3 regions of the Chryseobacterium sp. WLY505 genome follow, and region 2 is predicted to be linked to each of the others. Evidence: riboswitches for the same ligand, from Rfam matches in the RefSeq annotation. Region 2 holds a riboswitch; each other region holds the start of a gene.

Region 1 (10,649 bases), on a different contig from region 2:
TCTCCCATGGTGTCTTTTTCAATTCTGTAATTCATAGTAGTTGTAATTTGTATGATCTTTTTACTGCAAGCCATAAAAATTGTAAACATTATTTATGTTTAATGAAAAAAATAATGTTTTGGCTTTGTTTATTTTGCTTCTATAAAGGTACTTATAAACTCAGAAACCTCCAATTTATAATCATTATAAATATCAATTTAAATGACTGATTTTACTCATATTTTTTTAAAGGAGGCGTATTTTTGTAGAAACAAAAATTGAATGGATTTTAGATATCAGGATCCGTATCCTATTCAGAAAGATGATACGGTGTACAAGAAGCTTACATCAGACTATGTAAAGGTTGAAAAACTGGGTGACAGAGAAATTTTAACAATAGATCCTAAAGGATTGGAACTGTTAGCTGAAGAAGCGATGGCAGATGTGTCTTTCATGCTTCGTTCTTCACACTTAGAAAGCCTTAGAAGAATTATTGATGATCCTGAAGCTACAGATAATGACAGATTTGTTGCATATAACCTTTTACAGAATGCTGCCGTAGCAGTTGAGGGAGCTCTTCCTTCATGCCAGGATACGGGAACAGCTATCGTAATGGGGAAGAAAGGGGAAAATGTGTACACGGGAGTAGAAGATGGAGAATACCTGAGCAAAGGAATTTACAATACCTATCAGAAAAGAAACCTAAGATATTCTCAGGTAGTTCCTTTAACGATGTTTGATGAGAAGAATTCCGGGTCTAACCTTCCAGCACAGATTGATATCTATGCTAAAAAAGGAGATTATTATGAATTCTTATTCTTAACAAAAGGAGGTGGTTCTGCCAACAAAACATTCTTATATCAAAAGACGAAATCTTTATTGAACGAAAAATCTCTTGAAGAATTCATTAAAGAAAAGATTTCAGACCTTGGAACAGCTGCCTGCCCACCTTACCACTTAGCATTGGTAATCGGAGGAACTTCAGCAGAAGCGAATCTTGCCGCAGTAAAAAAAGCATCTGCAAAATATTACGATAATCTTCCGACAGAAGGAAATGAGGCCGGACAGGCTTTCAGAGACCTTGAATGGGAAGCTAAAGTTCAGAAAATCTGTCAGGAAAGTGCCATTGGAGCTCAGTTTGGAGGGAAATACCTTACACACGACGTAAGAGTGATCAGACTTCCGAGACATGCTGCATCTTGCCCGGTAGGAATGGGTGTATCTTGTTCTGCAGACAGAAATATCAAAGGAAAAATTACAAAAGAAGGAATCTTCCTGGAGCAATTAGAGCAGGATCCGAAAAGATTCTTACCTGATACTCCTCCACATCTGGAAGAAGCTGTTGAGGTTAACCTGAACAAGCCAATGCCGGAAATTCTTGCCGAGCTTTCCAAATATCCGATCAAAACAAGATTAAAACTGAACGGAACATTAATCGTAGCAAGAGATATTGCTCACGCAAAAATCAAAGAAATTATCGACAGCGGGAAACCAATGCCTGAATATTTCAAAAATCACCCAATCTATTACGCTGGACCTGCAAAAACTCCGGAAGGAATGGCTTCAGGAAGTTTCGGACCTACTACTGCCGGAAGAATGGATGTTTACGTAGACGAGTTCCAGAGCCATGGTGGAAGTATGATTATGCTGGCAAAAGGAAACAGAAGTAAAGATGTTACCAATGCTTGTCATAAATACGGAGGTTTCTATCTTGGGTCTATCGGAGGACCGGCTGCTATTCTTGCGAAAGACAATATTGTGTCTGTAGATGTAGTAGACTTCCCGGAATTAGGAATGGAAGCGGTAAGAAAAATTGAAGTAAAAGACTTCCCTGCATTCATCATTTCCGATGATAAAGGCAATGATTTCTTCGCAAATCTGGCTCACTAATTAGTTTAAAATTAAAATAAATAAGAAAATAGAACGCTGATCTTTTGTGTAAAAAGGAAAAAAGTTCTATTTTTGCCTAAAATCTTTAAGAGAATGATAACGATATTATCAGCATTTTGGCCGTTCTACCAGTTCCTTTGGACTATATTCTTCATTACTATGTTCTTAGTAGGATTCTGGTGTATTTTTATGTTCTTCGGATTAGTAATCCCAATGTGGCTAACTGAAGGTTTGAAAGAGTATTTCGGAAAAGTAAAGCCTTTCGATCCTGAAGATATCAGAAGAAAGCTTATTTCTGAGCAGGAAGGTGTAGAAGTTATCTATAGCGAGCCTAAAGGAAACGGACCTTTCCTTCACGATCACGGACATCATCATTAATTGATTGTCATTGCTTTTTCACCTGAATTCTGAAAAAGTAATATCAAAGCAAAACAACATATATAAACCGCTTAAGCAATTAAGCGGTTTTTCTATTTATTATTCCTCAGACTTTCAGGAGATACCCCAAATTTCTTTTTAAAAGCCCGTGTAAAGTTCTGGAGGTACTCATACCCGCATTCAATAGCAATCTCTTTGATCATAATTTCTTTATTAGTGATCAGTTTCCTGGCTTTCAGCATTCTGAGTTCTGAAATATAATGAGCAATCGTTGTATGGTACTGAGTTTTAAATTCCTTTCTGATGATATTCTGGTTCAGCCCAAAATATTTTCCTATTTCTTCCGCTTTTATATTCCTGTGATAATTTTCATCAATGAATTTCCTGATCATTTCGGGAGTCTTTGGAGTATCCTCGAGAATGTTTTTCTCATTAAATTGCTCAAAGATCAGGATAAGAAGCTTGATGATCTTTGCTTCTATAAATAACTTCTGCATGATTCCTTTCTTATTATAATCCAGAATCTCTTTTACAATCATATGCATTTCAACTGTCATATCCGGCGGAGTTTCTTTATGAAGGAATATAAAATTATTATGAATCATATTTTCCAGAATCTCAGCATTCTCACGATTAAGTTCCGGATTGATAAGGTTAAAAATATATTGATAATTGATCTGAATCTGCAGATACCTCAGAATTTCCTGATTTTCTGTCCATAGTTCCGCAACACTTTCTTTAGGAGAATAATGAAGTATATATTGATTTTTCTTGAATAAAAACTGGGTGCCACAATCATGACCTTCTAAATTAATGCCCTCACTCAACAGAAAAATCAGATTAAAACTTGACTTCCCCTCCAGTATATGAGACTTGAAGGATTGATCAGGACACAGGTCTTCCTGCATGATGATTTTGATGTCTTCGGATATGAACAAATGTCCACTTTTTGATTGACTCCTCATACAACACATTTTTACAGCCATGGTACAACTTCTTAAGGTAAAAGTCCTTCGCAGGATAACCAAAAGTTCGGAAATGATAACTCGGGGTTGATGATGTGAAGTACTTTTGCGCAAAATTAAATTAAATTTAGAATAATTAAAAATAATATTTCATATGTTTAAAGATTTACATTTTGCAATACGGAAAATCAGAACAGGATTAGCATTGCTAACCGTTGCTGGAAGCTATATGTATGCCCAGCAATGGGAAAATGTAGGAGGCGTTCAGGATGTATCTGCAGGAGGAAGCAGTTTTAATAATGTTGTTATTGATAACTCGGGAAACTATTATCTATCCTATTATGATGTTTCAGTAGCTAAAGGCTCCGTTCAGAAATTTAACGGGAACTCATGGTCTTACTTAGGGGGAACACCCGGAGTTACTACAGGAACTGCCACTTACAACTCATTGTCTATAAGTCCAAACGGAAACAGTATTTATTATACCAATCAGCTTGGTTATCCGGGCTCCGGGATGGAAGTACGTTTATTTACAGGCTCTTTATGGTCCCAGCTTCCGAATGCTACGGACAGCCCGGTAAATTATCAGGCTTCTGCAGTATCCTCCGATAATATTATATTTACTTATGGATCTTACGGTTCCGGAACTGTAAAAAAATATTCCGGAGGTGTGTGGGAACAGGTAGGAAATGCTGGTTTTTCCGGAGGTGCGGAATTTGCTGAAATGGTCATAGGAACCAATAATATGGTGTATACCTGCAATGTTTCCGGAGGGATAAAAGTATATCAGAACAGTACAGATGCCAGTTCAGCACAAAACTGGAGTTTGGTAGGAGGAGCGGCAGCTGATGCTTCTTCGTCAGGGGAACAGTACAATGCTGATATTGCTTTAGACGGCGCGAATACAATCTATGTAGCATATGTATCCAACTCTTCAGGAGGAAAAAAAGTGAACGTCAGGAAATTTGACGGCAACTCCTGGGTACAGGTTGGAAATGCCAACTTCTCAGAGGGAAGAGTACAGCATGTTGCGTTAGCCGTAACAGAATCCGGAAAACCTTACGTGGTGGCCAGCCGTTTTGAAAATGATGACTTTCTGAGAAATACAGTTTATAAACTAGATGACACTCAGAATTGGGTTCCATTTGGAGGAGATTTTGTTTCAGATGGGGAAGCAAAATACAATGATTTAGCGATAGATAAGGCACAGAATTATTTGGTGCTGGCTTATTCCGACAATACAACAAAGGTGAAAAGAATTTCTCTGAACCTTAATCCACAAACATGCAGCAACACAGACCCTGGAGCAAATGTAGGTGATGTTGGCTGCGTAAGTTTTATGTATCGTGGACAACAGGTTGCTTATACTACCGTAAGAGGAGCAGACGGAAAAATCTGGCTTCAGCAGAACCTGGGAAGTACACAGGTGGCTTCGTCAGTAGCGGATGCGAATTCTTATGGAGATCTTTTCCAATGGGGAAGATGGGATGACGGACATCAGCTTAGAAATTCTCAGATTGTACCAGCGCCATCTCCTAATAATCCGGAAGGAGCAAGTACCACTGTGGGAGCTTATGTTGCAGGATCTCCGGCATGGTGGGCAAATTTTGCAAGTGGAGATACATGGAATGGGACATCCCTTGCAGATGTAAATGCCTCTGTAGGGATAGATCCTTGTAAAGCAATAGGAGCAGACTGGAAAATGCCTTCTCAGGCAGAGTGGACAACTTTAATAGGAGCTGAAAGTATTTCTAACCCGACCACTGCTTATAACAGCCATCTTAAATTACCTGCGGGAGGCTACAGAAGCTCCAGTGACGGGAACTTTACTTTTGTAGGGCAAAGAGGGTATTTCTGGAGCTCAGATACATCAAGTTTAGGAGGGAAATATCTGTATATCGGATCTACGATTGCCAATCCGTCTGCTGGTGCTATGAGAGGGCAGGGATCATCAGTAAGATGCATCAAGCCTACCTCTTCTTTGGGTACTTCAGATACCAAACTGAATCAATCTGTCATTGGAATGTATCCTAATCCTACAAAAGGAATTCTTATAGTTAAAGCTGATTCAGGGATTGAAAAAGTAAACGTTGTGAACGCTGTAGGACAAAGAATGAATGTACAGTTCTCGGATAATCAGATCAACATGGCTGAACTTCCTTCAGGATTGTATATAGTAGAATTGAAATTAAAGAATGGACAATCCATTTCTAAAAAGATTATAAAAAATTAAGCGAAATTCAATACAAAGATTTTTGCCCAAAAGAATTAGTTCATTACAATTACTTTTATTGGAAGGCTCATGAAATTTCATGAGTCTTTTTTTATTTGATTTTTTCCAAAAAAATGAAATATTTCCCGAAAACTGATTCAAAATGATGGTTACGAATAAAAAATAACACTATATTCGATAAAAAATAAGATATGAGAAAATTTTATTCCGTTGTTTTTCTGCTGATTACAATAGGTGTTTTTGGACAGATCAATTATACTATTTCTCCTAATTCATTCAATGAAACAGATGTCATTACGCTTACGGTTCCTGGGGATCAGATTGATGAATCTGCCTGGGGAGTTTCCAATAATGCCATTTATATGTGGACCTGGTCGTTTGACACCAATTATCAGAACAGCCAGGATTGTCCTACCAATGGCAGCTGGAATAATTCCAATGATCTGAATAAGCTGAATTATAATCCCACAACAGACAGCTATTCAATAACATTTACCCCAACTTCATTTTTCGGAAGAACAGGAATCGGAAGATTTGGATTTTTATTAAAAGATAAAACAGGATCGCATCAGACTTCACCCGATATTTTTGTAAACGTAGGTACTTTAAGCTTGACGCTTACAAATCCATTGGCGAACAGCCTCACTTCAGTTCCTACGGGAAATTCCATTACTATTACGGCGACGGCAAGTGCCAATGCTACATTTCAGCTAAAAGCCAACGGAACTGTTGTCAATTCAACAACAACGCCTTCACAGTCTTATTCTTACAGTTATACAGTTACTCAGGATGCCAGCATGGAACTTGTGGCCACACAGGGAACCAATTCTAAAACGGCAACATTTATCTTACAGGTTCCTCGAAATGTTGTTTCTGAAGCAATACCGAACTGGATTAGACAGGGAATCAATTACCACCCGACAGATCCTACCAAAGTAGGGCTGGCTTTATATGCCCCGGGGAAAAGCTTTGTCCATGTCATCGGAAGTTTCAATAACTGGGCAGTGAATGATACTTATTTAATGAAAAAAGATACCACAAATCCTGACCTCTACTGGATAGAGCTCAATGGAATTACTCCTCAGCAGCTCTATACCTTCCAATACAGAACCAATGATTTGAGGAAAGTAGCAGACCCTTATTCACCACAAATATTATCTTCTTACGATGACCCGTGGATTTCAGCTTCTACCTACCCGAACTTACCAGCATTCCCTGCCGGACAGGGTTTTGAAGTTTCAACATTTAAAACCGGACAGACCGCTTATAACTGGCAGGTTACCAATTTTCAAAGACCTGCAAAACAAGATCTGGTAGTCTATGAATTATTATTGAGGGACTTCACGCAGGAAAAGAACTGGCAGTCATTAATTGATAAAATTTCGTATTTAAAGAACTTAAAGATCAATGCCATAGAATTACTTCCGATCATGGAATTTGACGGAAATCTTTCCTGGGGCTATAATACTTCTTTCCATTACGCCTTAGATAAAGCGTATGGAACTCCGGAAAAATTCAAAGAATTTGTTGATCTATGCCATCAGAACGGAATTGCAGTCATTCTGGATGTAGCATTTAATCATGCTACAGGACGTTCTCCTTTGGTAAGACTTTGGAATGTAGATCCGGATGGTGATGGCTATGGCGATGTTGCACCGAATAATCCTTACTTTAATCAGGTCCCGAAACATTCATATAATGTATTCAATGATTTTAACCATACAAGCCTTTCAACGCAATATTACGTTGAAAGATGCCTTCAGCAATGGCTTACAGAATATCACATAGATGGCTTCCGTTGGGATTTAACCAAAGGATTTACGCAAAGCTGTTCTGAAAACGATGAGGCCTGTACCAATGCCTACCAGCAGGACAGAGTGGATATCATGAAAAATTATGCTGATAAACAATGGGCTATTGATCCCAATTCTTACATGATCTTCGAACATTTGGGAACCGATGCAGAAGAACAGCAATGGGCGAACTACAGAATCACAGAAGGAAAAGGCGTTATGCTTTGGAATAAACAGACCGATCCTTACAACCAGAATACGATGGGCTATCAGGAAAACAGCAATTATGACCGCATGAATCACAGCCTTCACGGCTTCACCAATATGAGTGCCGTAGGCTATGGAGAAAGCCATGATGAAGAGAGACTGATGTTTAAAAACCTTGCCTATGGCGCAGTTAACGGAAGTTATAATGTAAAAGATCTGAATACCGCTCTTGAAAGAATGAAAACTTTCGGGGCAACTTTCTTTACCATTCCAGGTCCGAAGATGATCTGGCAGTTTGGTGAATTAGGATATGAATTCAGCATCAACAGATGTGCAAACGGTACCATAGACAGCGGATGCAGAACCGATGAAAAACCTGTTGCATTTACTTTAGGGTATGATACCAATGTGAACAGAAAGGCAGTATATGATACATGGGCTAAAATCATCAATATCAGAAATACCTACCCGGTTTTTAAATCTAAAACCTACAGTATAGAATCCAATAACCTTACGAACGATCCTACCGGACTGATCACAAGAATTTATGTATATGATGCGGCTATTACAACAGGAATAAAGAATGTGGTAGTGTTGGCCAATTATACGACTTCCGCGCAGAATGTTGTTCCTTATTTTCCTTACACAGGCCAATGGCAGAATCTGATGGACAACAGTATTTCGAATATAGCTTCCACCACAGCGCCGATCACTTTACAACCTGGAGAATTCAGAATCTTTGGAAATTATGCAGGTGCTTTGTCAACAGTAGATGTCAATGCCGCCAACAAATTATCTCTTCAGATTGCAGATAATCCAATCCGAAACGGAATCGCTAAACTCGTTTTCAGTAAAGCAAAAAATGGTGAGATTTCAATTTTTGATATGACCGGTAAAAGAATGGATTCTTTCAAACTGGATAAAGAAAACGGTACCTATGAAGCGAAAGTCAGTTATCCGGCAGGAACCTATCTGGTGCAGCTGAAATCGGATACAGGAATTGCTATTCAAAAGATGATGGTTCAATAAAAACAAATTATGAAGTTGTTGATTTGTAATATTTTGAACCATTAAGGGCTATTTAAGAAGTAAAGTACCGTTAAGATGGATCATTCTGATTTTTAAGCTTAAAGCGAAGCTAATCTTAATACTCTTAAACTCTTATTACATCTTAATGGTTCGAAAATAAAAGTGTAAACAAGTTCTATAAAATAATAAAAGGCAAATTTGCAGCAGAGCAGGTTTGCCATTTTTTGTACATTAAAAAAAATAGTCTACTTTTGCAGTAGATTTATCAAGAAAGGTGGAGGGATTTGGCCCGTTGAAACCTTAGCAACCTACACGTTTCCAAGAGTGTAAAGGTGCTAATTCCAACCCTTTGGGGGAGATAAGTGAAGTCAATACTCTATATGAATTCCATTTCTTGAAGTCTTGTGTATCTGCGGAAAGATCCGTCAGATTGGTAGTATTAATTGGCAAGAACAAAAATGAAAAAATTAAGCACAGCTGTATTATTGCTTGGAGCAATTCTGGTCGCTGCTCAGGAAAGTGAGGAAAAAGGAAAAGAGATCGAAGATATTATCATCGTCGGAAACCGTAATGTCAAAAGAACAAAGCTTGAGACCCCTGTTCCTGTAGATGTAATCAACATCGATAAAATCCAGAGAAGTTCTCCGCAAATGACGGCTCAGGATCTCCTGAACTATGTGATTCCATCGTTCAATGCAGTGAGACAGTCTGCTTCTGATGGGACAGAACATATTGACCCTGTTACTTTGAGAGGTATGGGACCCGATCAGGTTTTGGTGCTGCTTAACGGAAAAAGAAGACATTCTACTTCTTTGGTAAATTATCAGAATACCGTAGGAAATGGCTCTGTAGGAACAGATTTGAGTACCATTCCCGTCATTGCAATTGATAGAATTGAAGTGCTAAGAGATGGAGCTGCTGCACAATATGGTTCTGATGCCATTGCAGGAGTAATCAATATAATTCTTAAGAAAAATGCCGGAGCTTCAGCAAGCCTTACTTATGGATTAAGTGGAAGAAATGATGGAGATACTTACCAGGCAGGAGTTAACTACGGAGCATCATTAGGAAAGAAAGAAGGCTATATTAATCTTTCATTACAGCTAAGCCACAGAGGAAAAACCACAAGAACACAAAATCACGACCTGGATATTTTCGGAGATAATTTTGCCTATGAATTTGCTGGTGATGCAGAAGCCGTAAAAGCTGCCAGAGCCGCAGATGATGCAGAAATTGCAAAAAGAGGATTAATGCGTGATGACTTTAATTTTCAGATCGGAGATGCCCAGATTAGACAGGGACAGCTGTTTTTCAATTCAGAATATCCTTTTAATGACAATTTTAAACTGTATTCTTTTGGAGGATTCAGCATCAAAGAAGGAAATGGCTTTGGTTTCAGAAGGCTTCCTAGCGAAAAATCTAATGTCGTTTTATCCATTTATCCGAATGGATTTCAGGCTACTCTGGCCTCTCAGGTATACGATGTTTCTTATGCTGTAGGAGCAAAATATAATGTTAACGACTGGTTTTTTGACCTTAGCAATACCTTTGGAAGCAATACCTTCAATTATAATGTAAACGATACGAATAATGCTTCTTTGGGAGCAAAATCTCCAACCCGTTTTTATGCCGGAGCGCATAGCTTTCTTCAAAATACCATTAATCTTGATGTTTCCAAAAATATAAACCGTTTCAATATTGCTTTCGGTGGTGAGTTCAGGTTTGAACAATACCAGATCAAAGCTGGTGATGAAGCTTCTTATACCCAATATGACATCAATGGAAATGTAGCCACTGAAGGATCAACAGTGCTTGGTGCGGGTGGATCCCAATCCTTTATCGGATTTTCTCCCAACAATGCATTGAAGAAAGACAGACATTCCACCGCAGTGTATGCAGATGTTTCCTATGATTTAGATAAAAAATTGAATATTGATGCAGCAGCAAGATTTGAAAACTATTCAGATTTCGGAAATACACTGAACGGAAAACTTGCGGTACGGTATGAATTTGTAAAAAACTATGCGGTAAGAGCTGCGGTGGGAACAGGATTCAGAGCACCATCATTGCAACAGCAGTATTTTAATAACTCTTATGCCGATATTTCTACTTCAGGCGAGAAGATTGTCACCAAGGGAATTTTTAGCAATGACAGCAAAGCCGCTGAAATTCTTG
Region 2 (10,649 bases):
TACTTTCCCGTCATAGGTTAACGCTCCGTAACGAACGGCACTTCCCAAACGAACATCGGCAACATCTTTTATAAAGATCGGAACGCTTCCTGTTTCGTTTTTAACCGCAATATTTCTGATATCTTCCAAAGAAGTCACCAGGCCAATTCCACGGATAAAATAGGCGTTGGGTTTTTTATCAATATAAGCTCCTCCTGTATTCTGATTGTTTTTTTCAAGTGCTGTAAATATTTCAGTGATACTTGTTCCCATTGCCTTTAAGCGATTGGGATCAATAGCCACTTCATATTGTTTTAATTCTCCTCCAAAACTATTGATCTCTGCAACTCCGGGTGTGCCGTTCAGCTGTCTTCGAACAATCCAGTCCTGCATGGTACGGAGTTCTTTAGCATTGTATTTCTTTTCGCTTCCTTTTTTAGGGTGAAGAATATACTGATAGACTTCTCCAAGACCTGTACTTACAGGAGCCAGCTCGGGAGTTCCTACACCTTTGGGAATTTCTTCTACTGCATTTTTCAGCTGTTCATTAATGAGCTGTCTTGCAAAGTAAACATCTACATTTTCTTTGAACACTACTGTAATCACAGAAAGTCCAAATCTTGAAATACTTCTTGTCTCCTGAATATCGGGAACATTGGCAATACTCTGTTCAATGGGAAAGGTAACCAACTGTTCTACTTCTTGTCCCGCCAGCGTAGGACATACGGTAATGATCTGCACCTGATTGTTGGTAATATCCGGCACAGCATCTATAGGTAATCTGGTGGCACTCCATGTTCCCCAGATGATCAGCACCAGGGTCATCAATCCAATGATCACCTTGTTTTTGATACTGAATTTTATGATTTTATCTAACACGATTGATATTTAATTTTTATTGAAAAGTAAATGCTCACAGTATAAAATACTGCAGCAAAAATATCCTGAAAACCTCTGCAATGGTATTGCAAAGTTTCAAGCACTGTTAAGTATCAGAAAGCATAGGCTTTCTAAAAGTCAATAAAAATTAAATTTTAGGAGGTTGCCAGATTGGGTCGTAAACCTGATAGGCAAAGTCATTTTTGTGGAACAGGATCTTCTTTGAAAAGTAAGCGGGAATCTGCTCTGGAATTTCCAATAAAGGATCCATTTTAAATGCTGAAACTGTTATCTGGCAACAGCTGCATGCACACAGCGGAGAACAGATATCTCCTTTTTCTTTTGAATGGTTTTCCTGAACACTCAGGGAAACTATTTTATTCCCGGAATTCTGCGGATGAGACACATCAGCACATGGCATCAATGAGAGTGCCATGAAATAAATTGCCAGTATCCATCTTAAGATGTTCATGGGTACAAAGGTAGAGATTTTTTGTAAATTGCGGGATAATTCATTTCAAAATTCAAAAACCGAATTACAGGCTTTCATTATTTATTAATTTGTATAATGCAGAATTCAAAATTGATAACAAATACTCTAATGATATAGAAATTATAATCATGATTAAATATATATATTTTGTCTTTACATTATGCACAATTACAAGCTGTGTAGCCACCAATTTTGAAAGTTATCAATCAATTGACAATTTAAAAAAAGATAAGAAACATTATGAAATTATAGATGCAAATGGTAAAGTTAGTTATGTAGAAGTAGGTCTAAGTACTCTTTACAATATACAAAACCACTATTCTATATATATTTCTTTTAAAAGTAAAAATATGACTATTACAAGTATTCGATCTTCTACTTTTGGACAGATCCCTCCCTCTTCTCATGAGAAGATTTATCTCAAGAAAATTGAAGGAAAACCAATTGAAGACACGGTCTACATTAGTTTTCCAAATAAAGTTTATACATTTTATTACAGATAATATTTATGTAATCTTTCCCAAAATCCGGAACATGTAAAAACAATATCTTATATTTTTTCAAAGTCTGGGCTTTCGGAAAGCGGGAGATTAACAAATTATTTAATAATCCAATGGAAAATAATAAACCCGAATTAAAAAAAGCAGACATTAAAAAACTTATTGAGGCTTTAATTAATGAGTTAGATAAATTAAATGATTCAACTTCTTTTACTTTTGACAGTGACTTATATTGGAATATTACAGATGAAGAATTATACAACCCATATAAGGATCCCATAGAATTGACGATGGGGAGCTTAGTTGAGGATTGGCAATTCTTGCAAAATATTTTAGATGGAAAACGAGAGATGATAGACTATGATCTATCTAAACTCGCATCTCTTCTAAGATTTCTAGGAAAAAATATGATTATTACAAAAGCTCAGAATATAAATAATTCTTAAATAGTAAAAAATAATTAAAAAAAACAAAACCGTTGCTAAAAAAGCAACGGTTTTTTAATAAAAAAACTACCGCAAAAGCAGTGGCTTAAAAAAAATCAATCTAATTATGGACTATATCCTATAAATTCGGGTTATTCTCAAATTCTCTTTGTGGAATGCTGAATAAATAATAGTTACTGTTTTGGGGAAAAGCGGATTTATCCGGTAAATTAAGAACAGAATATTCTTTATGATCCCGATTTTGCTTATGGTTAAATAGGGAGCGAAATCGACAAATATTTTAATGGAGGAACATCTTTAGGAAAAGCCATGTACAAGAGTATCAAAAATGCCATTAAACCCTCAATTAGTAATCAAAATCTTAATTTTGCACACTAAATGAAATACTTTTATTTAACAATATCTTTATAATGTTTCAACGTCAAGAGACTTCGAAGAGCGGGAGTAAATAAAGTTTACAATAATTAAATTAAATAATTCAATTTTAAATCCTTAATAATGAAAAAAAAATTGCTCTTTATTTTAATGTTTACATTTCATATTTTAAATTCTCAAATAAAAGTGCATGTAAATATTATTGAAAATACTGCTTACGAAATAAACAATGAGAAAAGATTTAAACTATTAATAAAAATATCTAATGATTCAAATCATAAATATATATTACCACTAGATATTACTGGGTTTAAAAATTATATGAGTGAGGAACCATGTTCTGACTTTAATCTAATTGATTCTTATCCTGATCTAGGTTTTTTGCCATTATTTAGAAATGAAAACACTTATATAGAAGGCTCTGGTATCAATTACCCTCATCTAGCGAATAATAAAATGGCATTAAAAAAATATCAGTCCGAAATTGCTAAATACAAAAGAAGCAAAAGTGCTAAACTTCACAAATGGATAAAAAATAATAAACTTAATAAAGTAAGTAAAGAATGGGCAGAAATAAATCAATATTTATTAGCAAACTTAATATTATTAAACCCTAAACAAGAGTATTCTTTTGAAATATATTTTAATCCTTTAAAGTATAACTACAGTGAACTATATAAAAGTTCGTATTCTTACCCTATTGAAACTAATAAAATATATCAATTTTGGTTACGAATATGTATTAATAACTCAATTTACCAATATTTAACTAAAAATCAAAAAGACAGATTCAAAAATTATATTTTTTTTAGTGGAAAAATTGATAGTAATTATTTAGATTTTAAAATGCAGTAACATAATAGTAGTTGGATCATATTAATTTAATATAATGTGATGGGTTTAATAACCCTAAAACCGTTGCTTTTTTAGCAACGGTTTTTTAATAAAAAAACCACCGCAAAGGCAGTGGCTTAAAAAAAATCAATCTAATTATGGACTATATCTTATAAATTCGGGTTATTCTCAAACTCTCTTTGTGGAATACTGAATAAATAATAATTACTATTGGGTGTAAAAGCAGATTTATCCGGGAAATCAAGAACAGAATGCCCTTTACCATCTACGGTTTTCACGGTACCGTCCGGTGTGGTTATCTGAACTTTTATGGGTTTTCCTTCTGCGTCTACAAACGGTTTTCTTACTACTGTACCCTGCGTTCTGATGATATCTGAAAGAGAGAATCCTTCTCCGAATAATTCTTTTCTTCTTTCAATCAAAACTGCATCTACTACCGCATTCTGTGATAATGATCCAGAATAAATATTAGCATTTCTTGCAGATTTCAACTGATTCAATACTGCGACTGCCTGAGGAACATTTCCATTTCTGGCTTCGGCCTCAGCTTCGATCAGATACATTTCTGCAGCTCTCATGTAAACAATGTCTGCAATAAGAGTTGGCTTAAATTTAAACTTAGCATACCTCAGCAAACCTTCTCTTCCTTTCTGCCCGTCCCATGAAAACAACTGGTATCTGATGTCATTGGTATCAAAAAGGTCTTTAAAATAAGGATCCGCCATAAAGCTGTAATAATAACTTCCTGATGATGATACATCCAGATAGTGGAAGGCATAACTCGCATCCGACTGCTCCTGAGTCTGTCCATGTCCCCAGATCCATTCTGCATTGTTGATATCATTGAAGCCATCCTTATATTTTTCCGGAGCCATCAAAGGGAAACCTTCTCTTGCAATTTTCGCAGATGCTGAAGCTTTACTCCATTCACCTGTATTCAGGTAAGTTCTTGCTAAAAGCCCGTTCACCACAGAACGGTTGATCTTATCCTTATTATTTCTTGTATAATTTTTCAACAGGTTATCAGCATCCGTAAGATCACTTTTAATCAAAGTATAGATTTCTTCAAGACTTGCTCTTTTCTTCCCTACCGTACTTGTTGTGGAAGGTTCAGTGTAAATGGGAGCCGTCAAAACAGACTTGTCTTTCAGGTAGCTGAACTGATAAAAGCTCGCCAGATTCAGATAACAGAAAGCACGTAATGCTTTTGCCTGGCCTTTCACCTGATCCTTTTTCTCCTGGCTGCCTTCCGTTCCATCAATTCTTGTAATCACATTATTCATATTATTGATGGTGGAATACAACATAGTCCAGATAAACAGCGTACGGCTTGCTGTACTGTTCACCATCTCTGTGAAAGCATAGGTAGAAGCAAAGCCATATTTATTCGTCAATACCGCTACATCACTTCCCATGGCATCACTGGCTCTTAAAACGGTGGAATAACCGATATTGGCATATGTTGTTCCGTCATTATTAAATTTTGCCCAGGTGCCATTCACCACTGTTTCTGCACTTTCTGCGGTTTTAAAAACCTCCACGCTGTTGGCCTGATCAGTGGGTGCGGTATCCAAATCATTTTCACAGCTTATCACTGACAAAAATCCAATGAGTGCAAACGATATATATTTTAATTTTTTCATTGTTTCAATTTTAAAAGGTTAAAGCGTTGCCTGAAGACCAAAAGTGATCGTTCTCATCGCAGGATATCTGTAATACGTTGTTCCGTCCAAAGCCTGCTCAGGATCCATTCCTTTATGTTTATAGAAGGTCAGAAGGTTTTCTGCCTGGATATAAATTCTGAATTTTTTCAGTCCTATTTTCTCAAAATAATCCTCAGGAAGTGTATATCCTAAGCTTACATTTTTAAGTCTTGCATACGTTCCGGAGTAAAGGAATCTTGAAGAGGTTGATGTCCAGTTATTCGTTGTGGTACTTAATGCAGGAACATCTGTATACGGATTATCCGGTGTCCATCTGTTCAGTATTTCAGAACTCCATGCACGTCCTCCGGCACTTCCGTTATGCATGATGGAAGTATAATCGGTATCTAAAATTTTACCTCCGATTTTGAATGTCAATAATCCTGAAAAATCAAAATTCTTATAAGTAATACTCGTACTGATTCCTCCCGTCAGTTTAGGCAATGCAGAACCTTGCAATAGTTTTGTCGCTTTTGAATATTCCGAAGTCGTTCCTTCCACTGAGTTTCCGCTGGCATCAGTAGAAACTGTTTTCCACAATGGCTTTCCATTGCTTGGGTCTACTCCAGCCCATTCCGGAATAAAGAAATCGTACACAGAACCTCCTACCGTTAACAGCTTAGTTCCTACCACAAGAGAACCACCAGGTAATTTTGTTACTTTATTGTTTAAAGTACTTAAGTTCACATCTACATTCCATTGGAAATTATCATTCTTAACCGGTGTTGTAAATAATGAAAATTCAAATCCTGTATTCTGAATCGTTCCGATATTAGCAGGGTAATCACTGATTCCCAATGATGGTGCCACCGGCATGTTAAACAGAAGATCCTGGCTTTGTCTTTTGAAATATTCAATATTACCTTTAATCCTGTTATTCAGAACAGCGAATTCCAATCCTACGTTTAAATTAAGGTTGGTTTCCCACTTCACGTTATTGGTTGATGTTTTTTCAAGGGTTGTTCCCGGTTCTCCACCAAGACTGATAAATCTGTATAGTTCCTGATACGCGTAATAAAGCGGTTGTCCGTTGGGTCTAAGTAATTTATCATTCCCCTGACCTCCATAACTGGCACGCAATGTCAATTGATTGAAAACATTCAGGTTTTTAATAAATTCCTCGTTCGAAATTTTCCATGAACCTCCTACTGACCAGAATCTTCCCCACCTGTTATCTTTTTCAAATCTAGAAGAGCTGTCCGCCCTTCCTGAAGCAGATAAGAAGTAAGTATTGTTATAATCATACTCTACTTTTCCCAGAAAACTCAATAAGCTTAATTTATTACTGTTCCCGCTGAAACTTCCTAGTAAAGAAGCCGCATCCGGCTCATAATAATAAGGCAGTGAAAACTGGCTTCTTGTTCCTGAAATGGTCTGATAATCGTATTTATAAAATTCATGCCCTGCCAATGCATTCACATGGTGTTTTCCAAACTTTTTATCGTACGTCAGAATATTGCTGGTCGTATAGGAAAGTGTTCTGGTATTGGTCTTCGTCACCGAACCTCCAATTTCCGCGCCTTGTCCTAGTAATGGATTTGAATAATAATGTCCGTTATAATTCACCAAATCAACAGAAAAGCTTGTCTTGAATTTTAACTCCGGCAAGAAAATGAATTCCATGAATCCTTTTCCTGAAAAGTTATCTTCTTTATTTTCGTTTTTATCTAATGGCAAAGTTGCTGCAGCATTTTGGTTTTGAAGCGCATTCGTTGGCCTGTATTTTCCAAAATCATAAATAGGATTTCCGTCGGCATCCAAAACATAAGTTCCGTCAGCATTTCTTTCATAATAAGGATAGAATGAAGGAATAAACCTTGCGGCATTGATGATATTACTCGCCTTGGAATCTGAAGAAGTTGGTGCCTGCTGAATACTATTGGTATAGTTTAAGTTGACTCCAACATTCAGCCATTTTTTTACTTCGGAATTAATTTTAAGCCTTGTATTATATCTCTTAAAACCAGACTCAATAGCCATACCTTTGTCGTCCAGATAACCAAGGGAAAAGAAGTAATTACTTTTATCACTTCCTCCGCTGATATCAAGATCCACCTGGTTTCTTGAGGCCATTCTCTGTAAAATATCTCTCCAGTCGTCATTCCAGAGTGGTGAAGCACCAGGCAATAGTTTTCCATCTGTTCCTACAGGTTTTGGATAAGCTGTTCCATAGGGATTGATTCCAAGGGTAGAAACAAGATTATCCGTTGCCATTTGTGCAGCCTGCTGGGAAGAAACTTTCCCGGACTGATATCCGTTTCTTAATGCTTCCCAGTATAATTGAAAGTACTGATCTGTGTTTACCTGTTCATAGTCTTTTACAGCTCTTCCGGAGAATCCCTGACTGATATTAAAATTAACTCTGGCTTCTCCTTTTTTACCTGATTTTGTAGTAATGATGATGATCCCGTTTGCTCCTCTTGAACCATATAAAGCACTTGCTGTAGCATCTTTCAGAACACTGATGGATTCAATATCGCTTGGGCTGATGGAGTTTAGATTTCCATCGAAAGGAATTCCGTCTACTACATATAAAGGATCACTGGAAGCACTGATGGAACCAATTCCCCTGATTCGAATGGTAGAAACGGCACCTGGCTGCCCTGATGCACTGGTCGTCTGAATCCCTGCAACCTGCCCTTCCAATGCTTTGGTAATATTGGTGACCGGTCTGTTATTGATTTTATCGCTGGAAATGGTAGCAACCGAACCGGTGTAGCTATTTCTTTTAGCTTTTCCGTAAGCTACCACTACGACTTCATCAAGTTCCTTTTCATGAAGGCTATCTTTTTTCAGTCTGGAATTCTGTGCATTTACACTGGTGACTCCCAGAAAGAAAGCAGCAACCGGAGGAATCCATACTTGGGTACTAAATAATTTTTTACTAATCATAATCAATTTTGTTTATCATATACTAAAATTTTGCCCTTTGCAAAAAAGTCAGCAAAGGGCATCGATAAATACGATAAACCAAATGCTTATTTTTCCTTAAAAGGCTGAACGTAACACCTTGCCCCACGGGTAGGTTGTTAAGATTTCACAGGGTCAGTTCCCTCCATCTTTCTTTATAAGCCGATCGAAATATGGTTGCAAAGCTAAAAACTTTTAGTCTACAAAACAAGTAGACTTATTTATTTTTCATGATAATATTTTAATAATTAACATAAAATTTTAATAAAACCCATTACAATAAGGAGTTGCGACTATTATCATTTTCTCACACATGATAAATATCATTATCAATAATTCAATGGAATAAAAATTCAGCATCACTTATTTTTTATGTAATTAATTAAAAAAACTTTTTAATTTTATAGAATGAAAGTTTTAATCATCAATGGCCCTAACCTTAATCTGTTGGGCACAAGAGAACCGGAAATCTATGGAAATGTCTCTATGGAAAGCTATTTGGAAAATTTAAGATCCGAGTTTCAGACTCATGAATTAACATATTATCAGTCTAATATTGAGGGAGAACTTATCAACAGACTTCAGGAGGATGATTTTGATGCCGTAGTAATTAACCCGGGAGCTTTTACTCATTATTCTTACGCTATTGCTGATTGCTTGAAAAATATTCGAAAGCCAAAAGTAGAAGTACATATCAGTAACATTTATAAAAGAGAAGAATTCCGACAGAAATCTGTGACAGCAGCCAATACAGATGCGGTTTTATCTGGTTTTGGAATGGATGGTTATAGATTGGCTTTATTGAGCTTGAAGTAATTTTTAACTTATATTTTCCCGCAGATCACACCGATTTCACAGATTTTTTTGTGTAAATGTAAACAGGGAATCATACAATAATTCCTCTAAGGGAAAAAATAAAAAAGCCTCATCGATGATGAGGCTTTTTGTATGTTGATTGGTAACTATTAGATAGTTTGTTCCTGCAATTGAGGTCCCGAAGCTACTAATTTCTTACCTTCTTCAGTATCACAGTACTGTTCAAAGTTCTTGATGTATCTTGAAGCAAGATCTTTTGCTTTTTCTTCCCATTCTGAAGCGTTCTCATACGTATCTCTAGGATCTAAAATACCTGTAGAAACGTTTGGCAATTCAGTAGGAATTTCAAGGTTCATGATCGGAACCTGAGTTTTAGGAGCATTGTCAATAGAACCGTCAATGATGGCATCAATGATTGCTCTGGTATCTTTAAGAGAAATTCTCTTTCCAGTACCATTCCAACCTGTGTTCACCAAATATGCTTTAGCTCCGTGCTCCTGCATTTTTCCGATCAATGTTTTAGAATACATTGTTGGGTGTAATGTAAGGAACGCTTCTCCAAATGCAGGTGAGAAAGATGGTTGTGGTTCTGTAATTCCTCTTTCAGTTCCGGCTAATTTTGAGGTATAACCACAAAGGAAGTGGTACTGAGCCTGATCTTCATTCAGGATAGAAACCGGAGGAAGTACTCCGAATGCATCCGCTGAAAGATAAACAATCTTCTTGGCATGACCTGCTTTAGAAGGCAATACAATTTTATTGATATGATAGATTGGATAAGAAACTCTTGTATTTTCTGTGATAGATCCATCCGTATAATCTGCTACTCCATTGTTAATAACAACGTTTTCAAGAAGTGCATCTCTTTTGATCGCTCTGAAAATATCCGGTTCTTTTTCTTCTGATAAGTCAATTACTTTAGCGTAGCATCCTCCTTCATAGTTGAATACTCCGTTATTATCCCATCCGTGCTCATCGTCACCGATAAGATATCTTTTAGGATCTGCCGATAAAGTAGTTTTACCCGTTCCTGAAAGACCAAAGAATAAAGCAACATCCCCTTTTTCTCCTACGTTGGCAGAACAGTGCATAGAAGCCATCCCTTTTAATGGAAGGTAATAGTTCATCATCGCAAACATTCCTTTCTTCATCTCACCTCCGTACCAGGTACCTCCGATGATCTGTAGTTTTTCAGTAAGGTTGAACATGATAAAGTTTTCAGAGTGTAACCCCTGAGCTTCCCAGTTCGGGTTGGTAGTTTTTGATCCGTTGATTACTGTGAAATCCGGCTCACCAAAGTTTTCCAGTTCATAGTGAGAAGGACGGATAAACATGTTCGTCACAAAATGTGCCTGCCATGCAACTTCAACAATAAATCTTACTTTAAGTCTTGTATCTGCATTTGTACCACAGAATGCATCTACTACATAAATCTTCTTAGCTTCAGAAAGCTGGTTCATCACTAGTTCTTTACAAGAACCGAAAATTTCTGCTGTTGTAGGTAAGTTTACTTTACCATCCCAGAAAATTGTATCTCTTGTAACATCATCCTGAACAATATATCTGTCTTTAGGTGAACGACCTGTGAAAATTCCTGTTTTTACTGATACTGCGCCTGATTCTGTAAGCTCAGCTTTCTCAAACCCCTGATTTTCAGGAGAAACTTCAGCCTGATATAATTCTTCGTAAGAAG
Region 3 (10,649 bases), 160 kb from region 2:
TCAAACCATTTCCTTTGTCTAAATAAATATATTCTTCTCTGGAGGTGGTAACATCTATGAAAGGTGGTTTGAACTCCATCAACGGATCTATATTGGTATAAAGATCTTCAATCCCGATTCCTTTCTGTGGCGGAACAACTTCTAAGGAGAATAAAGTTTTTCCATTTGCATTTTTAATGTGTTCTGTTATCTTCATGTTAATTTTAATCTGCTAAATTTGGCGACAACCATTTTCTCGCTTCCTGGATGCTACAACTTCTTCTTGCTGCATAATCTTCAAGCTGGTCTTCTGTAATTTTTCCTAATCCGAAATATTTGGCATGGGGGCTTCCGAAATAATATCCGGAAACAGATGCTGTTGGGAACATGGCAAGGCTTTCTGTAAGGAAAACACCTGTATTTTCTTCTACTTTTAAAAGATCCCAGATGGTTTTCTTTTCCAAATGATCAGGGCAAGCCGGATAACCTGGAGCGGGACGGATTCCTTTGTATTTTTCGGCGATCAATTCTTCATTGCTTAAGTTTTCCTGATTCGCGTATCCCCAGTATTCCGTTCTGACTTTTTTATGTAAGAATTCGGCATAAGCTTCTGCAAAACGGTCTGCCAGAGCTTTTACCATGATGGAATTGTAATCATCATTGGCTTTTTCGTATTCTGCAGACAGTTCATCGGTTCCAAATCCGGTGGTTACGCAGAATGCTCCCACATAATCGGTTTTTCCAGAGCTTTGAGGAGCAATGAAGTCGCTTAGTGCGAGATAGTCTTTTCCTTTTGATCTCTGAGCCTGCTGTCTAAGGGTTAAAAACTTCGCCTGCTCATTATTATTTTCATCAAAAATCAAGATATCATCAGATTCATTGGAATTGGCTTTAAAGATTCCGAAAATGGCTTTTGCGGTCAACAGTTTCTCATCCAGAATTCTATTCAAAATGACCTGAGCATCTTTGAATAGTTCTTTTGCCTGAACTCCTACAACCTCATCTTCTAAGATATTCGGATATTTCCCGTGAAGATCCCAGCTTCTGAAAAACGGAGACCAGTCGATAAAAGGAAGAAGTTCTCTTAAATCCTGATTCTCGATTACTTTTATTCCTACAGTATTCGGAGTGAAAATATCTTCGTTTTCCCAATCAATTTTAAAATTGTTTTCTCTTGCTTCTTCAATGGAGACATAATCTTTATCCACTTGTCTGTTCAGGAATTTTTCTCTGAAATCAGAATAGTCATTCTTTAAATCCGAAACATATTCTTTATTTCGGTCGCCTAATAATGAACTCACAACATTTACAGCTCTTGAGGCATCATTTACGTGAACGACTGCATTTTTATATTTTAAATCGATTTTCACTGCAGTGTGTGCCTTTGAAGTTGTAGCACCACCGATTAATAATGGAAAATCTAAATTCTGTCTTTCTAATTCTGAAGCGATATAGACCATTTCATCCAAACTTGGGGTAATCAGTCCGCTTAAACCAATAACATCTACTTTTTCTTCAATAGCTGTCTGGATAATCTTTTCAGCCGGAACCATTACACCAAGGTCAACAATTTCATAGTTGTTACAACCAAGGACAACACTCACAATATTTTTACCGATATCATGTACGTCTCCTTTTACCGTTGCCATTAAGATTTTTCCGTTAGCAGGTTTTGTTCCGTCTTTTTCTTCTTCAATGAAAGGCTGTAAATAAGCTACTGCTTTTTTCATTACCCTTGCGGATTTTACTACCTGGGGAAGAAACATTTTACCGCTTCCGAATAAATCTCCTACCACTCCCATTCCGGTCATCAGATTAACTTCGATAACATGAAGTGGTCTTTCTGCCAATTGTCTTGCTTCTTCTACATCTTCTTCAATAAAACGGTCTATTCCTTTTACCAAAGCATGGGTAATTCTTTCCTGTAAAGGATTGTTTCTCCATTCTAAGTCTTCAGTTTTTTCTTTCTTAACTGATTTATGCTTTTCGGAATAGTCGAGAAGTCTTTCTGTAGCATCTTCTCTTTTATCCAGAATGACATCTTCTACAAGCTCCAGTAATTCTTTATTAATCTCGTCGTAAACCTCAAGCATGGCCGGATTCACGATACCGATGTTCATTCCTGCCTGAATCGCATGGTAAAGGAATACAGAGTGCATGGCTTCTCTCACCGTATCATTTCCACGGAAAGAGAATGAAACATTACTCACTCCTCCACTCACGGATGCGTATGGAAGGTTTTGTCTTACCCAGCGTGTAGCTTCAATAAAATCGATGGCATTTCTTCTGTGCTCATCCATTCCGGTTGCCACCGGAAAGATATTTAAGTCGAAAATGATATCTTCTGCAGGGAAACCAATCTGGTTCACCAAAATATCATAGGAACGTTTTGAAATTTCAATTCTTCGTTCAAAACTGTCAGCCTGCCCTACTTCATCAAATGCCATGACAATCACTGCAGCACCATATCTTTTAATGGCTTTGGCATGTTTGATAAATTCTGCTTCACCTTCTTTTAAGCTAATAGAATTCACTACACATTTCCCCTGAGCTACCTGGAGACCTGCTTCAAGGATTTCCCATTTGGAAGAGTCTACCATGATCGGAATTCTTGCGATATCCGGTTCTGACGCAATTAAGTTCAGGAATTTGATCATCGATGCTTTTCCATCGATCAAACCATCATCAAAGTTGACATCCAGGATCTGGGCACCTCCTTCTACCTGATGGCGGGCAATATCCAAGGCTTCAGAGAATTTCTCCTCTTTGATCAGTCTTAAAAACTTTTTGGAACCGGCAACATTGGTCCTTTCACCAACGTTGATGAAATTACTCTCCGGGGTTATGATAAGAGGCTCAAGGCCTGATAATCTTAAATACTTCATTTTATTCTTCTAAAATATAGTAGGCATTATTGGCATTCTGCTTCAATAAATCCCTATGCTTACTTAAAGCTGTAATCAGTGGAAATCTTTTGTATGCTAAATCATGTTCTCTAGCAAATTCCTCTATTTCTTCTGTTATTTCATTGTAATACATATAACTGTAATTGGGAAAAAGATGATGGGCCACATGAAAATTGAAGTTTCCCAACACATTTCTTACTAACCAGTTATTTTCTTTTAAATCATTGGTCACCTCAAACTGATGACGAAGCCAGCTGAATGGAAGACCTTTTTCTTTATTTAATTTTGGAAAGGCATTATCAGGAAGCGGATGCAAAGGCAGTAAAACAAACAATGCAAAAATACTTGCTGATATCACCTGTAAAAACCACGCTCCTAAAGCCAATCCTATTGATACTTTAAAGAACATTACAGGAACCACAATCTGATAAAAGAAATAGAACAGTTTATAGCTTATCATTTTTACTTTTTCAATGGTGGGTATCTTTCCCTGGGTTTTTAAAATCACCCTTTCCTTATCAAAGAAGTCACGGAAGTCTCTTATAAACATCCAGTTGAACAAATACAACGGATAGACTAAAAAGAAAAACTTATCCTGATACTTCTGTACTCCTTTCGCTTTGATCCACGGTACGATTAAAAGCAGCCCGCTCTGTTCGATATCCGTGTCCCATCCATCTACGTTCGGATAGGCGTGATGGCTTGCGATATGTCTTTTTTTCCAGATATAGGAATTGGCGCCTATAAAATCAAAAATGTGAAGAACCAGCCCGTTCAGTCTTTTACTTTTATAAATGTTGTTATGGGCTGCTTCGTGGATTAAGTTCAAATAAATCAAAACCAGAGAAATTCCCATTAAAACAAAACTCATAATATAGATCCAATGCTTTTCGGCATTCAGAACAGCCAGAATATATAAGCCTATATAGATCAGTGGAAGTAGTACCGCTTTAATCTGAATGTAGATATCTCTGTTTTCAGAAATGTTTTCTACTCTCTGGTTCACTTTCTTTCTCAGCTCATTAAATAATCTGACATCCTCGGAATCTTTTAAGTAAATTGGCTTTTCCATATTATAACTTTGTGGTTCACTTAAAGTTAACATTAATATTTCAGCCTTCATCTTTGATTTTAATTAAAAAAATCTATCAAATCACACAAATTTCTTCAATTTCCTTGGCTCATATTTTTCAACCAGATCAGCAATTGCTTTAATATGCTCAGGCGTTGTTCCACAACATCCTCCGATAATATTGATTAATCCCTTCTCAACATATTCTTTGATCTGTCTCGCCATATCTTCCGGAGTTTCGTCATATTTTCCAAAAGCATTCGGTAAACCGGCATTCGGATATGCTGAAACATAGAATTCTGAATTATGAGCCAGTGTTTCAAGATAAGGAGTCAGCTGATCCGCTCCCAATGCACAATTGAAACCTACACTTAATAAGTTCAGGTGGGAAACTGAGATCAAAAAAGCTTCTGCGGTCTGTCCGCTCAATGTTCTTCCTGAAGCATCGGTAATGGTTCCTGAAACCATGATTGGAATTTTTATTCCTCTCTCATCCTGCAGTTCGTCAATGGCAAACAAAGCTGCTTTTGCATTCAGGGTATCAAAAATGGTTTCTACCAGAAGGATATCTGAACCTCCATCCAGCAAAGCTTCACACTGCTGTTTGTAAGCGACTCTCAATTCTTCAAAAGTGATGGCTCTGTATCCTGGATCATTAACATCAGGGCTTAAACTAGCTGTTCTGTTTGTAGGTCCGATAGATCCCGCTACGAATCTTGGTTTGTCCGGATTTTTCGCAGTATACTCGTCACAGGCTTTTCTGGCAATTTTTGCTGACTCAAAGTTCAGGTCGTATACCAGATCTTCCATGTGATAATCTGCCATCGCAATGGTAGTTCCTGAAAAGGTATTGGTTTCAATGATATCAGCTCCGGCTTCCAGATATTTCTTGTGAACTTCTTCAATCGCCTGAGGCTGTGTCAGAGAAAGCAGGTCATTGTTTCCTTTTACCGGATGTTCCCAGTCTTTGAAACGCTCTCCACGGTAATCTTCTTCTTCGAATTTATATCTCTGAAGCATGGTTCCCATCGCTCCGTCGAGAATTAAAATTCTTTCGGATAAAGCTTTATATAATTGTTCTGAATTTTTCATTTTAATCTATTTTGGCTAAAACCAGTGGCTATTTGGATTAATCCAGAGCTTGTTTTAAATCTGCAATGATATCATCCACATTTTCCAATCCTACTGAACAACGTACCAGTCCTGCCGTAATACCTACTTCATTTCTTTCTTCGTCTGATAATTTGGAATGCGTTGTAGATGCCGGATGGGTAACGATCGTTCTTGTATCACCTAAGTTGGCGGACAATGAACACATTTGTATCTTGTCTAAAAAGTTTCTTCCACCTTCTATTCCGCCTTTTATTTCAAAGGCTACGATATTTCCTCCAAGTTTCATTTGCTTTTTGGCTACTTCATAACTTGGGTGAGATTTCAGGAATGGATATTTTACCAATTCTACATTAGGATGACCCTCTAAAAACTCAGCTACCTTCAATGCATTCTCACAGTGCTTTTCCACACGGATTGCCAATGTTTCAAGGCTCTTTGATAATACCCATGCATTAAAAGGAGATAATGCTGGTCCTGTATTTCTTGCGAAAAGATAAATTTCTCTAATCAGGTCTTCCTTTCCTACTGCTATTCCCCCTAAAACTCTTCCCTGTCCGTCAATCAGTTTCGTTGCTGAGTGTACCACAATATCTGCACCGTATTTGATAGGCTGCTGAAGATAAGGGGTTGCAAAACAGTTGTCTACAATAAAGATAAGATTATGTTTTTTAGCAATCTGCCCGAAAAACTCAAGATCCAGAATTTCAATAGCGGGATTGGTAGGCGTTTCAAGATATAAGATCTTTGTATTGGGTTTAATATATTGCTCCACATTCGCTGCGTCTTCTGCTTTGAAATAAGAGGTTTCAATATTCCATTTCGGGAAATATTTGGTAAACAAAGTATGGGTAGATCCAAATACTGACTGGCAGCTTACGATATGATCTCCGGCATTCAGTAATGTGGCAAATGTAGAATAGATGGCTGCCATTCCTGTTGCAAAGGCATATCCTGCTTCTGCACCTTCCATTTTAGCGATTTTATCTGTAAATTCGGTTACGTTTGGATTAGAGAAACGGCTGTAAAGATTTTTAGGTTTTTCTTCTGCAAAGCTTGCTCTCATATCTTCCGCATCCTGAAATATAAAGCTGGAGGTAAGATATAACGGTGTGGAATGCTCATCAAACTGAGATCTTTCCGTCTGGGTTCTTATTGCTGATGTTTCAAAATTTTCCATATAGTTTTAATTGTCCATTCAGCAGGGTAACCATTAGATTCTTCGCTATGCTCAGAATGACAATTGCAATATGCAATAATGGTTACACTGCCAGATTGGTAGATTGTTACATTATTATTTAGTTTCACTTACTCTTAAAATATCTCCGAATACTCCTCTTGCGGTTACCTTTGCACCAGCTCCGGCTCCCATAATCACAATTGGATTTTCACCATAGCTTTCTGTATAGATTTCAAAGATCGAGTCTGAGCCTTTCAGCTGTCCTAATGCGGATGTGGCAGGAACAGAAACCAGTTTTACATCCAGTTCACCTTTATCTTTCTGTAAGTCTCCGTGCAGATCACCTACATATCTCAATACATGTCCGGGTTCCTGATTTTCTTTTATTTTCTGATATTCTTCGTCCAGCTCTTCCAATCTTGAAAGGAATTCTGATTTTGAAACTTCAAGAAGGCTTTCTGGAACAAGATTTTGAATATTGATATCTCCGAATTCGTTGATTAAGTCTAGTTCCCGCGCCAGGATCAATAATTTTCTTGCTACATCATTTCCTGATAAGTCTTCTCTCGGATCCGGTTCTGTGTAGCCTTTTTCCAGAGCTTCGTTGATAATGGTTGAAAATTTATCGTCTCTCAAAGAAAAATTATTGAACACATAGCTCAATGTTCCTGAGAATACGCCTTTGATTCTTGTGATATTTTCTCCTGAAAGGTGTAATAATTTAATCGTATCAATTAACGGCAATCCTGCACCCACGTTGGTTTCATACAGATAACGTCTGTTGTTTTTACTCAACGTATATCTTAGTTTTCTGTATTCTTCGATCGGAAGGGTATTGAAGATCTTGTTGGAAGACACCAAATCGAATCCGTTCTCTGCCAAAGCGTGATAGTTTTTCACAAAATCCTTACTTGCGGTGTTATCCACAACGATCAGATTTTCCAGTTGATTTTCATTAGAGAAGTTGATCAATTCTTCAACGTTCGATGGATGTTCTGCTGTCAAAACCTCATCACCCCAATTCGCATCAAATCCTTTTTTGTTGAAGGCAATTTTCTTAGAGTTAGCTACTGCAACTACTTTAAGGTCTATTTTTTTACGTTTTTTTATTTCTTCTGCCGATTCTAAAACCTGTTGTATCAATGTCTTTCCGACGTTTCCGTGGCCAATGATGGCCAGATGAACGGTCTTCGGCTTTTTGAAAATTTCGGATTCTATGATGTTTCTTGTTTTTTCATCCTGTGAAGAAGTCACAACGATGTTCACTCTGTTTTCTCCTGCCACCTGGTTTAAAAGCAATGGAAAAACATTGTTTCTTGCCAGTTCTGCAAAGACTTTATTGAAATCTTCTGCTACAAAACCAATCACAGAAACATTATTGATACTATAAATCTGGGAAACTTTTCCAGATTTTCTTTCTGCCTCAAATTCATCAATAAGACAAGCCACTGCTTTTTCTGCATCATTTTCATGAACCAGAATAGAAATTCCGTTTTCTATGGCCTGTTGAGAAATTACGCCTACACTGATACGCGCCAAAGTGAGCGCTTTAAAAATTCGTCCGTCAATCCCGATTTCTCCCAGGAAATCTTCTCCTTCAAATTTGACGATTGATCTGTTCTTCAAAAATTTTATTTCGTTAGCATTTTTCATTACTTCTATAAAATGTTTTTAATGATATTATTTAATTGTTGATATTCCATTAGGAAGGCATCATGCCCGTGTATAGATTGGATCTCGTGATAAGAAACATCCTTATTTTTCTCTTTTAAGTTTTCAAAACACATCCGGATTTCGGAAGCCGGGAAGAATAAGTCTGTATCTACGGAGATCATGTGCATTCGTGCCTGTATGTTCTCCAGTGCTTCTTCAGCAACGTTGATATTCATCAGGAGATGGTTCATCAGCTTGTAACTCTTTAAACTAAACCTTTCGTTTAGTGCGTTACCATGATAAACCAACCAGTCTTCTGATTCCAGGCGTTGTTTGTCCTGATTATATTGGTTTTGAAATCTGTCATTGAGCGACTGCGGAGTTCTGTAACACAACATGGCATGAATTCTCGCTTTCTGTAATGGTTCTTCTTTATCATTCAATAAAAATTTCTGAACCAGACATTGTGCATGAAGCCAGTCGTGTGTTCTGTAATCACAGGCTATGGGAATAAATATTTCTGCGAGATCTGGCTGCTTGGCAAGCATTTCCCAGGCAATCCCTCCTCCCAGAGAGCCTCCGATAATGGCATATAAATTTTTAATATGTAATGCTTCAAGTCCTTTCAGAAATATCCCTGCGATATCTGAAGGTGTGAAGTCTTCATAGTCTTCAATTAAAAAATCGTCGTATCCGTTTCCTGGTATGTTGAAACACAGAACGGTATATTGATCGGTATCAACAATCTGATTTTCTCCCACCAATTGTTTCCACCAGCCTTTTTCTCCGGATACATTTGAATTTCCGGTAAGAGCATGATTGATTAAAATGATTGGGGCTGTAAACAGATCTTTCCCAAAAAGCTGATAGCTTAATGAGATATGGTATTCCTTTTGGGAATAAGTTTGATACGTAAGATTAATATAGTTTAGTTCTGTTTTCAATTCTATTAAATTTTAATACAATTGAAAATGCCACAGGAAATGGCTGAAAAGAACTTCAGTAAGTTATCTGTCCAAAATACTTTGGTAGAACGTAGCACCTTCTTTGCTTGCGCAAAGGGTTGCTAAGGTTTCATAGGGTCTAATCCCTCAACCTTTCTTGATAACATTTTCAATATTTGAATGAACGAATGGTGCAAAGGTAGTTCTTTTCTTTTAATTTCAAAAAAAAATTATTTTAATATTTCAAAAAGCCCTTAAACACAAGTATTTCAAGAGTATATTAATAATTATTCAGATGAAAAAAATTGGAATTACTTCTCAAAAAAACTAACTTCGTATGGAAAAGTGATGAGATATGACCGCCGAAAAAGATAGATTACAAGATATCAAATGGAAAAACTGGGGACCTTATGTAAGCAACCGGCAGTGGGGAAATGTACGCGAAGATTATAGCCCGAACGGGAATGCCTGGAATTTTACCAATCATAATAATGCAGAAAGCTATGCCTACCGCTGGGGTGAAGAAGGTATTGCCGGAATTTCTGATGTAAAGCAGCTTTTATGTTTTGCTTTTTCGTTCTGGAACAAGAAAGATAAAATGGTAAAAGAAAGATTCTTTGGATTGAGCAATCCTCAGGGGAATCATGGGGAAGACATCAAAGAAATCTTTTATTATCTGGATAATACACCTACCCATAGTTATATGAAAATGGTGTATAAATATCCGATCAATGAATTTCCTTACGATGAGCTTGTTGCAGAAAACGGGAAACGCAGTAAAAAGGAACCGGAATATGAAATTTTCGATACCGGAATTTTCGATAATGATGAATATTTTGATATTTTCATAGAATACTGCAAAGCAGATCACAATGATATTCTTGCCAGAGTCACGGTATGCAACCGAAGTCAGCATGAAGCACCTATTATGGTAGCGCCTACTGTATGGTTCAGAAACAACTGGAAATGGGGATACAATACCTATAAAGCAGAAGTCAATGCTTCTCATGACGGAAGTATCAACATTGAACACGACAGTATTTCAATCAAGAAACTCTATTCCCGAAATACCAATGCGCAAAGCGTATTTTGTGATAATGAAACCAATAATTCTAAGCTTTACGGAGCTCCTGCAGCTGAAAATACTTATTTCAAAGATGGAATCAATAATTTTATTATCCATCAGACGAATACGGTAAATCCTGAAAAAAAGGGTACAAAAGCTTCTTTTCTGATTGATGAGTTTATCGGAGCCGGAGAATCTAAAGTTTTTGAGTTCAGGTTATGTCCGGATCAAGCTGATGAACCTTTTGAAAAGTTTGATGAAATATTCAATACGAGAGAGGCTGAAGCTGAAGAGTTTTATAAAGAAATTCAGAACGACACCGTGAATGAAGATGAAAGAAATGTTCAGAGACAGGCTTTTGCAGGGCTTCTATGGAATAAGCAGTTTTATCACTACAATATCGGGAAATGGCTGAAAGGTGATCCCAACTTTGAAGCCCCAAGAAATTTCAACGAATATGTAAGAAATACGGAATGGAATCATCTCCACAACAAGGATATCATTTCAATGCCCGATAAATGGGAATATCCTTGGTATGCCACATGGGATCTGGCATTTCACTGTGTTCCTTTTTCCATCATCGATGCGGAATTTGCCAAGGGACAACTTTTGCTCCTTACGAAGGAATGGTATATGCATCCTAACGGACAGCTTCCAGCCTATGAATGGAATATGAGTGATGTGAATCCGCCAGTACACGCCTGGTCATGCTTCCGTGTTTTTAAAATTGATGAAAAAA

The links. Region 2 has a riboswitch for S-adenosylmethionine ahead of RAH34_RS12805 (TonB-dependent receptor). Riboswitches for the same ligand answer to the same signal wherever they lie in the genome.
Positions count from the first base shown of each region.
Region 1: it holds a riboswitch for S-adenosylmethionine, as region 2 does, so the genes downstream of both, RAH34_RS15125 (TonB-dependent siderophore receptor) here and RAH34_RS12805 (TonB-dependent receptor) in region 2, are expected to answer to the same signal.
Region 3: it holds a riboswitch for S-adenosylmethionine, as region 2 does, so the genes downstream of both, RAH34_RS12025 (alpha/beta fold hydrolase) here and RAH34_RS12805 (TonB-dependent receptor) in region 2, are expected to answer to the same signal.

Region 1 covers NZ_JAVCWI010000007.1:67,938-78,586, forward strand. Annotated here, with positions in the region: gene fumC (class II fumarate hydratase) at 1-35, opposite strand, end outside; gene RAH34_RS15100 (fumarate hydratase) at 262-1,869, shown strand; gene RAH34_RS15105 (hypothetical protein) at 1,963-2,247, shown strand; gene RAH34_RS15110 (helix-turn-helix transcriptional regulator) at 2,340-3,212, opposite strand; gene RAH34_RS15115 (T9SS type A sorting domain-containing protein) at 3,367-5,445, shown strand; gene RAH34_RS15120 (alpha-amylase family glycosyl hydrolase) at 5,637-8,474, shown strand; SAM riboswitch class I at 8,734-8,839, shown strand; gene RAH34_RS15125 (TonB-dependent siderophore receptor) at 8,933-10,649, shown strand, end outside.
Region 2 covers NZ_JAVCWI010000005.1:161,952-172,600, forward strand. Annotated here, with positions in the region: gene RAH34_RS12780 (CusA/CzcA family heavy metal efflux RND transporter) at 1-858, opposite strand, end outside; gene RAH34_RS12785 (DUF6660 family protein) at 1,007-1,330, opposite strand; gene RAH34_RS12790 (hypothetical protein) at 1,965-2,297, shown strand; gene RAH34_RS12795 (hypothetical protein) at 2,796-3,527, shown strand; gene RAH34_RS12800 (RagB/SusD family nutrient uptake outer membrane protein) at 3,677-5,170, opposite strand; gene RAH34_RS12805 (TonB-dependent receptor) at 5,189-8,122, opposite strand; SAM riboswitch class I at 8,206-8,304, opposite strand; gene RAH34_RS12810 (type II 3-dehydroquinate dehydratase) at 8,549-8,956, shown strand; gene pckA (phosphoenolpyruvate carboxykinase (ATP)) at 9,106-10,649, opposite strand, start outside.
Region 3 covers NZ_JAVCWI010000005.1:6,354-17,002, forward strand. Annotated here, with positions in the region: gene metF (methylenetetrahydrofolate reductase [NAD(P)H]) at 1-196, opposite strand, end outside; gene metH (methionine synthase) at 204-2,864, opposite strand; gene RAH34_RS12005 (fatty acid desaturase) at 2,866-3,957, opposite strand; gene RAH34_RS12010 (homocysteine S-methyltransferase family protein) at 4,039-5,049, opposite strand; gene RAH34_RS12015 (O-succinylhomoserine sulfhydrylase) at 5,087-6,247, opposite strand; gene RAH34_RS12020 (homoserine dehydrogenase) at 6,362-7,900, opposite strand; gene RAH34_RS12025 (alpha/beta fold hydrolase) at 7,906-8,844, opposite strand; SAM riboswitch class I at 8,905-9,011, opposite strand; gene RAH34_RS12030 (glucosidase) at 9,200-10,649, shown strand, end outside.